One region of the Lysinibacillus sp. TE18511 genome, then DNA from elsewhere that is predicted to be linked to it. Evidence: riboswitches for the same ligand, from Rfam matches in the RefSeq annotation. Region 1 holds a riboswitch; the other holds the start of a gene.
What was found. Region 1 has a riboswitch for cobalamin ahead of ACVWXS_RS18590 (FecCD family ABC transporter permease). Riboswitches for the same ligand answer to the same signal wherever they lie in the genome.
Positions count from the first base shown of each region.

Region 2: another riboswitch for cobalamin. It lies ahead of ACVWXS_RS01910 (hypothetical protein); the one in region 1 lies ahead of ACVWXS_RS18590 (FecCD family ABC transporter permease).

Region 1 covers NZ_JBSSFD010000030.1:30,361-34,712, reverse strand. Annotated here, with positions in the region: gene ACVWXS_RS18600 (YdhK family protein) at 1-513, opposite strand, end outside; gene ACVWXS_RS18595 (biotin transporter BioY) at 640-1,236, opposite strand; cobalamin riboswitch at 1,409-1,599, shown strand; gene ACVWXS_RS18590 (FecCD family ABC transporter permease) at 1,754-2,800, shown strand; gene ACVWXS_RS18585 (ABC transporter ATP-binding protein) at 2,806-3,600, shown strand; gene ACVWXS_RS18580 (hypothetical protein) at 3,664-3,819, shown strand; gene ACVWXS_RS18575 (monooxygenase) at 3,930-4,238, opposite strand; gene ACVWXS_RS18570 (DMT family transporter) at 4,346-4,352, opposite strand, start outside.
Region 2 covers NZ_JBSSFD010000002.1:104,176-108,527, reverse strand. Annotated here, with positions in the region: gene ACVWXS_RS01920 (hypothetical protein) at 87-635, shown strand; gene ACVWXS_RS01915 (glutathione peroxidase) at 831-1,376, shown strand; cobalamin riboswitch at 1,653-1,845, shown strand; gene ACVWXS_RS01910 (hypothetical protein) at 2,012-2,554, shown strand; gene ACVWXS_RS01905 (ABC transporter substrate-binding protein) at 2,556-3,521, shown strand; gene ACVWXS_RS01900 (tyrosine-protein phosphatase) at 3,772-4,352, shown strand, end outside.

The DNA.
Region 1 (4,352 bases):
ATAATCAATCATATAAACTGTCGTTTGTATTGCCTCATCGATATGGACAGTCGCATTTTCCATGCCTTTCATATGAGATGCATCGGTTTTGACTACCGTACCCGGAGCTAATGGAGCCTCACCTTGATTTATCAATTCCTCATGAATAACCCACTTATGATTTTCTACGCGATTTTCACCTGTAGTTGGCTCATAGGAGATAATGTATGCTGTCGTATCATAAGCGCCAACAATCGTTGCTTCTGCGCCTTTCATACCTGCCATGTGTCCATCCGTGATAATGGCGGTGCTTCCAACTGGAAACTTTGGCTTTTCAGCATTTTTCAAAGTTGTTGGTACTGCGCCAGAGCTTGAATGGTTCATCGTGGAATGATCCATCTCTGTGCTATGTTCAGTTTCGATGTTATTTTTTGAATCGGCTTCTGACTTAGTTGTATCGGCAGAGCAAGCCGATAATGTTAGTAAAGCTACTGCTGCCATTAAGCCAATTGACCACTTTCTTTTGAATAACATATTATATTCCTCCTCACTATTTGCTCTTAATGTAGCAAATAAATGTGCAGAAATTGTGGACAGCAATCATATAGGAGTCCCAAAATAAAAAGCCCTCTTTAGCATCAAACTAAAGAAGGGCTTACGTTATTTAACAGGAAGTATTTTTACTATTTTTTGTAGACGGTATGCAAAAATACCGGCAAATATAGCTAAAATAATATCCTTTGGTAATGGAGGCATCATCCAAAGCCATGCCATCTTATAAGAAAAAGCTTCTGGAGCACTAGCCCATAACTTGTAGGCGAAGTACATCCAATTTGTCCCAAGTAAATAATTAATGGCTGTTGCAATTAAAGCAGCAATTACATAGCTTTTTTTCGTTCCACTGCGCTCTACAATACGCCCTGCAACATATGCAGCTAATATAAAAGTAACAATAAAACCGAATGTAGGACTTAAAATTTGTCCAAAGCCCCCACTGAAACGTGCAAATACAGGTGCGCCTGCTAAACCTATACACATATAAACAGTACAAGCGAGTGCACCTTTTCTACTGCCAAGAATAAGTCCTGCTAATATAGCAAAAAATGTTTGTAGCGTGATGGGTACGCCACCAACAACCATAAAAGGTACAAAGGAAGTAATATTAGCGCCAATCATCATCAATGTTGAAAATAGTCCAATATAAGCAATATCTACTGTTCTTAATTTGTGATGCGAGTGTTCCGCTACTGTTGTCATTATTTCACCCCTAATAAGTAATGTTGATAATAATAGTGTAAAAAAATAAAGTTTTTGTGTCAACCTAATATTTTATATAGGTTAACACAAAATATTTATCCTTCTTAATTTGATAAATAATTACTAGTAATAGACTAACTATTAAAATATATGATAGAATCGTCATAATTTTAAAATATCAGATGCAAATGGTGTGACATCTTGTAAATGTGTCACTTAAAAGGGAAGTCGGTGCAAATCCGACGCTGTCCCGCAACTGTAACGAGGAGTTCTATGATGATTTAGCCACTGTTCTAGAATGGGAAGGCAATCATAGGTACATTGATTCGAAGCCAGGAGACCTGCCAATTAGCGAAAATCTGTAATGCCCACGAGGATGAAAGCGATTACGGACAATAGTAGAAGGAAATCTTTCTGACTTTGTTTAATCTAGGGTATTTCTATGCGTATTTTGCATGGAATACCCTTTTTTTATCTTCATTAAGTCTATTATTAATGATTAGGAGTTAATAAACAGATGAATAAAAAAATTATGCTACTATCAATGACTCTTCTTTTAGTACTAATCATTTCAATGACAATTGCCATAATGGTTGGATCGGTTTCTGTTACGCCAATTCACGTATGGAAGGTTATCCTTTCCAAAATACCAATTGTACAAAACTCAATCGAGCAAGATTGGAGTCGTTCACAGGAAATTATTATTTGGCAAATACGAGTTCCGCGTGTATTGCTCGCTGCTATTGTTGGAGCAGGGTTGGCAATTGCAGGAGCAGCCATTCAGGCTCTTGTCCGTAATTCAATTGCCGAACCATATATTTTAGGGATTTCTTCTGGTGCAACGGTTGGGGCCACAGCTGTCATCATTTTAGGTGCTTTTTCATTTCTTGGCGTTTATGCTCTTTCCGTATCTGCATTTATAGGCTCTCTGACAGCAATGGCGTTAGTTTTCTTTTTAGCACGTGTTGGCGGTAGAGTTTCTGTCTTTAGACTTTTACTTTCAGGGATGGCGGTGTCGTTTATTTTATCTGCTATTTCAAATTTTATATTAATGACGTCGAAGCAAGAGGGCGGAATGAAGGCAGTCATGTATTGGATGCTAGGTAGCTTAGCTGGTGCGAAGTGGAGTAATCTTTTAATTCCTACAGTTATTTTTATCGTGGTATTTGCCTTGTTATGGCTCCACTATCGAAGCTTAAATTTATTACTTCTTGGGGAAGAAGCAGCGGTTACATTAGGGGTTAACTTACAACAATTTCGAATACAGCTTATCTTATTAGTATCGTTATTAACGGGTGTGCTTGTCGCAGTAAGTGGTTCAATCGGATTTGTTGGCTTAATCATTCCGCATATTGTACGGCTGATTGTAGGTTCAAACCATAAATATGTCATACCGATTAGTGCTTTGTTTGGGGCAATTTTCTTAGTTTGGGCAGATGCACTTGCTCGAATTATAATTGCCCCTGAAGAAATGCCAATTGGAATTATCACAGCTTTTTGTGGAGGGCCATTTTTCATTTGGCTACTACGTCGTAACAATTATTCTTTCGGTGAAGGGGATTAAAGCATATGACATTAGAGACGAAACAAGTATCTTTCTCCATTTCTGATGAACGCATATTACATGAAGTAAGTGTACAAATAAAGGAAAAACAATTTGTTGGGTTAATCGGTCCTAATGGTAGTGGGAAGTCAACGCTATTAAAGAATATGTATCGTTTATTAAAACCAGAAAGTGGAACAGTTTTATTAAATGAACAGGATATTTTAAAGCAATCGAGTAAAAGTATTGCGAAAAATTTAGCAGTAGTGAGTCAAGAAACGCCGGTCGTATTCGATTTTACCGTACATGATTTAGTCAGTATGGGGAGAACACCTCATAAAAAACTATTCGAGCTTGATCAGGAACGAGATTTCCAAATAGTGAAAAATGCACTAGATCAAACAGGAATTGCTCATTTAGAGAAACGTAGCTTTAGTTCTCTTTCGGGCGGAGAAAAAAAGCGTGTGATGGTTGCCCGTGCGCTCGCTCAGCAAGCACAGATGCTTATTTTAGATGAGCCAACGAATCATCTAGATATTCAGCATCAATTGCAGCTAATGGATCTAATTCAAACCCTACATTTAACAGTTGTTGCGGCAATACATGATTTAAACATTGCAGCTATGTATTGTGATCAAATTTATGTTTTACAGCAAGGGCGAATTGTCAATTTTGGAACACCAGAAGAAGTACTTACACCAACATTATTACAAGATGTTTTTGGTGTTTACGCTGATATTCAAACACATCCACTTACAGGGAAGCCTTATTTAACGTATGTCTCAGAGCAATTTACGAAGAAAGCTTTAAAAACTACATAAATAAAGTATGGCTCTTCGGCAAAACGAGGGGTGATTTCCGTTCCGACTGAGCACAGATGTTTTTTGTGCGTAAGCGAAGCGGCAGCAACAGATGTTTTTGTGCGAAAGCGAAGCGTCAGCAACAGATGTTTTTTGTGCGTAAGCGAAGCGGCAGCAACAGATGTTTTTGTGCGAAAGCGAAGCGTCAGCAACAGATGTTTTTTGTGCGAAAGCGAATAGTTTGGAACAGAAATCACCCTTATTTAAAGCGCCACAACATTCACAAAGATTTTCTTGCCCATTTTGTATTTCAACACTAAGGGGTGTGTCTGTAATAACAGATACGCCTATTATTTATGGATAGGACCATTGTTAATAGAAGATAAGGCTTCATTAACTTCAAAAATTTTACCCCGAATATTTGTTATCCCAAAGCTTGTTAATCGAGCAGAGTGCATGGCTAAATATTTTTTAGCACTTTCCTTCGTCTCGAATAAATAAACACCACCAGCTTCTTTAGCTACCGCATCCTCAGTCCAAATTTTCCACATGATTCCTTCTTCGTCATTAATGCTATGAGCTAAATCTTTAAATCCTTCAGACATTTCATCACCAAAAGGACCGTCCATTGTAAAATCAACTTGTAATAAATAAACCATTCAGCAAAACTCCTTTTCTCTTCATTTATAAGTAATTATAAAATATAGTTTCAACGAAAAGTAAATTTCAAAATTGGTCCACAACACAAGAACAGGAGCCAAATAAATTAAGAT
Region 2 (4,352 bases), on a different contig from region 1:
CACCTTCTTTGCGCAAAGTAAGTTTAGTGTACCATAAAACATAAAAATATTATTACGGTCTGAAACAATAAAGGTAGGGATGAATCATGGAAAAAGGGATTATGCAACTTTTTAGTAATTTAACAGAACGTGACCGCGATATTCAATATGAATCTTTCGAAGAATTGATGAAAATAATGCAGGAACCAGTTGATTGGACATATGCAGTTTGGGAACAACTTATTCAGGCTCTTACATACAAAAATGGGCATGTTCGTGCAAGCGCGGCACAATTTTTATGCGCATTGGCAGCAAAAAGTGATCCAGAAGAGAGAGTATTAGAGGATTTCTTAAAGATTTGGGCAGTGACGTATGATGAAAAAACAGAAACGGCGAGACTTACTTTGCAGGCAATTTGGAAAATAGGTTTAGCGGGGCAGGTACAAAGAGATTTAGTCGTTTCATATTTGGCAAAAAGATTTCAAACATGCTTAGACGAAAAGCAACCGGCATTAATGCGCTATGATATTATTGTATCTTTTAAAAAGCTATTTGATGAAACGAAAGACCCGAAGCTATTAAAAATTGCGGAGCGTTTAATTGCGGAAGAAAAAGATGTTAAATACAAAAAGAAATATATGAAAGCCATCCATTAAAGACGTGGAATGGCTATTTTTTTTGTGAAAATTCTTTCGTTAATAGAGAAATAGTTTATAATATATCAGGCGTGCTGAGTAGGAAAATATAGGTTTATTATTGACCGATAATAGGATTTTTTGTGCTAACGTATGCCTATTTTTAAGGCCCATCACCACACCTGACAAATAGGAAAAAATAAAAGGAGTTAAACAATGAGCATTTATAATTATTTAGTCAAGAAGCCAAACGGTGAGATATTATCAATGGAAACTTATCGAGGAAAAACGCTGTTAATCGTTAATACAGCAAACAAGTGCCGTTTTACATATCAATTTGAAGACTTACAAAAAATGTATGATAAATATGGGAAGGATAATTTTGTCGTTTTAGGTTTTCCTTGTGATCAATTCGATAATCAAAATCCTGAGGATGGCGAACAAACTACTCACCTTTGTAAAATCAACTATGGTGTAACATTCCCAATTTTTGAACTGGTGCAGGTAAATGGAGATACGACACACCCATTATTCAATTATTTAAAGCACGAGATAGATTATCGCGAATTTGGCAAGGCAAGTATGCAGGAAAAAATGTTAGCGGAAGCAATTATCCAAATTGCGCCTAGTTTTTTAGACGGTCGTAATATTCGCTGGAACTTTACGAAATTTTTAATAGATACAAATGGTAAGACAGTTGCCCGCTTTGAACCTACAGATTCACAGCTAGATGTTGAGCAAGCTATTGAAAAAATTTTATAAAACTTTGAATCAATACTAGAATCTGTTCTTGATTAAAGAAGTATGCTGATGATAGCACCTAGTGTGGAGGGAGGATACGTTTGCAGAGAGCGTTCCCTCGCAGAATGTGCAGTCAAGTTGAAGAGCCATAACTATAAATCTCTTGAATATAGATTAGAGAATCATTTTGTATAGCTATGTAGAAATAGGCTTACTATTGTTCGTATTCATGTGTTTTCCGTTCATTTCAAAGCTATTTTTTCCTATCAATATGTGTTAAACTGCTTTACAAGTGAATTATTCTTGCAAAATAAAGGTGTTAACAAGCATAATTGGGAATTCGGTGAAAGACCGAAGCTGTTTCCGCAACTGTAAGTACAGGAATCATAAAAGATATACCACTGTCGGAATATCGGATGGGAAAGTTTTTATGACTCATGACATGATTGGATGTACAAGCCAGGAGACCGACCTTTATTTGAACGTATAGATACTCTTCGGAAGCTAGGAGGATATGCGGCAAATACATAGGCTTTGTCGTGTCTATGCGACACTATTTATGCTATTTTCGTCGTCCCTTAGGAGTAGGGTCGACGTTTTTTTATGTATACTCACTTTTAGTAAGAATTTTTCACGAAGGAAAGCGGGGACTAGATTTGAAAAAAGATGCACGTTATTCTTGCTATCCATTTATGCGTGAAAAGGCATCAACAGTAGATTTTGAAATTCGAACAGATAGTCTTACAACACATATGGGTGTCGCTTTAGTAGCAGTAAATAAAGAGACAGTAAGGGTAGTGGCAGATGATTTATTAGCTATTTTGCCAATGGCTTACCATGTAAATGGCTCCGTCCGAGGGAAATTAGCAGTAACTGAAGATGATTTAGCGTGGCTTAGTGTTCGTTATGATTTTTATGTTAGTCATGTGAAAGATGAGATTCAGAATTTTGTATTACCGCAAGGAACAGAGGCTGCTGCTGCATTACATGTATGTCGTAGTGAGGCGAAAAAATCATACCGTATTCTACACAAAGTTTCTGAGGAACGGGAAGTACCAGCTATTCTATTTGATTATTTAGGATTACTAGCCAATATATTTTTTGTTATGGCTGTCTATATGAATCAGCGCGCTGGTATTGCTGAAATACCGTTTATTAGTAAGTCATACCCAATGAAAAAGAAAAAGGAGAATCAATGAAATGAAGAAATTGTTTAATCTACAATGGCTTTCTGTATTAATGTTAGCACTCGTATTAGTAGGCTGCGGCACAAAAGAGGATGCTAACAAAGACACTGTTTCTAAGGACGAGCAACAAACTGAGAGCACAAGCTATAAAGTTACGGATGATCGTGGTGTAGAAGTAGCGTTTGATGCAGTACCGAAAACTATTGTTTCATTACAACCAAGTAATACAGAAATTTTATTTGCTCTAGGCGTTGGCGATAAAATCGTTGGTGCAACTGAGTATGATACGTATCCAGAAGAAGCACAAAAAATTGAGCGCGTTTCTGATTCTACAAAATTCAATAGTGAGCGTATTTTAGCGTTAAAGCCAGATGTCGTTATTGCCTATATAACTGGTGGTGATGATGATGAAAACTTAAATGCGCTAAAAACTCTTGAAGATGTAGGAATTAAAGTTTTTGCCATCAAATCGGCTGCTTCATTTGATGATGTTTACGGGGATATCCAACAAATTGCATCTGTCATGGGGATTGAAGATAAAGGCGAAAAGTTAAATGAAGATATTAAAGCTAAAATTGCGGAAGTCCAGGCAAAAGTCAAAGATGTAAAAGAACCAAAAAATATTTACTTAGAAATTGGTCCAAAGCCAGACATCTATACAGCTGGTTCTGGTACATTCCAACAAGAGATTTTAAATGCTGCAAATGTGAAAAATGTATTTGCTGACGTTCAAAGCTGGGCAAAGGTATCTGAGGAAGATGTCATCGCGAAAAATCCAGAAGTCATTTTAACAACAGTAGGCTATGTAGAAAACTCAGTGGGAGAAATTCTTGCACGTGATGGATGGAATTCAATCACAGCCATTCAAAACAAAGCGGTTTATTATATAGATACTGATATTTCAAACCGTCCAGGTCCACGTATTGGTGAAGCTGTTGAGCTAGTAGCAAAAGCAGCATATCCTGAGTTATTTAAATAAACTATATTGAAAAGTATTTTAGAGCTGTCCTTTATCAAGGGCAGCTTTTTTGATGTTGGGTGAATCTAATGATAGTTGCTCGGTTGGGGAGGTAAAGTGCTCAGGTGGATGAAGAAGTGCTCGGATATTACCTTACATCACTCAGCTTGAGACTAGCTGATGACATTTCCTAGTGCGAAAATTGGTATTATAGCGAATTGTTATATAGAATATAAATAAGAATGTTTATTAACAGAGGGAGGTGCAGTGAATGAAACAGTTTGATATGAAGATTATTCCGTTTGAGGCTGTTCATAATTTTCGTGATATGGGTGGATATAAGACGAGAGATGGGCGTTCTGTAAAGAATGGCTTGTTTTATCGTTCAGCCGCGCTTGGCAAAATGACGAAAGCAGATAAGGAGCTTTTTGGAACGCTAGGTGTGAAAACAATTTTTGATTATCGCGACAACCATGAGGCACAAAATAACCCTAATCCGATTTTCCCGCAAGCTAAATATATTCAAATTCCAGCAAAGGGCAATCATGCTTTTGAGATGCCTACAAACGCTGGAAGAAATGATTTTTACAAGGTTGTAAATCCAGAGATGTTCCGAGAATTTTATGCACAAATGCCTTTTAATAATGCTTCGTTTAAGGAGTTAATGGTAACGATTCAAAACCCTGAAAATTTAGGGCTTGTACATCATTGTGCGGTAGGAAAGGATCGAACAGGTATCGGTGGTGCACTTATTTTGCTCGCTTTAGATGTACCTGAGGAAACAATCATGGAGGACTATTTAGATACAAATATACATTTACGGTCCTTGGTAGAACAGATGGCTCAGGCAAT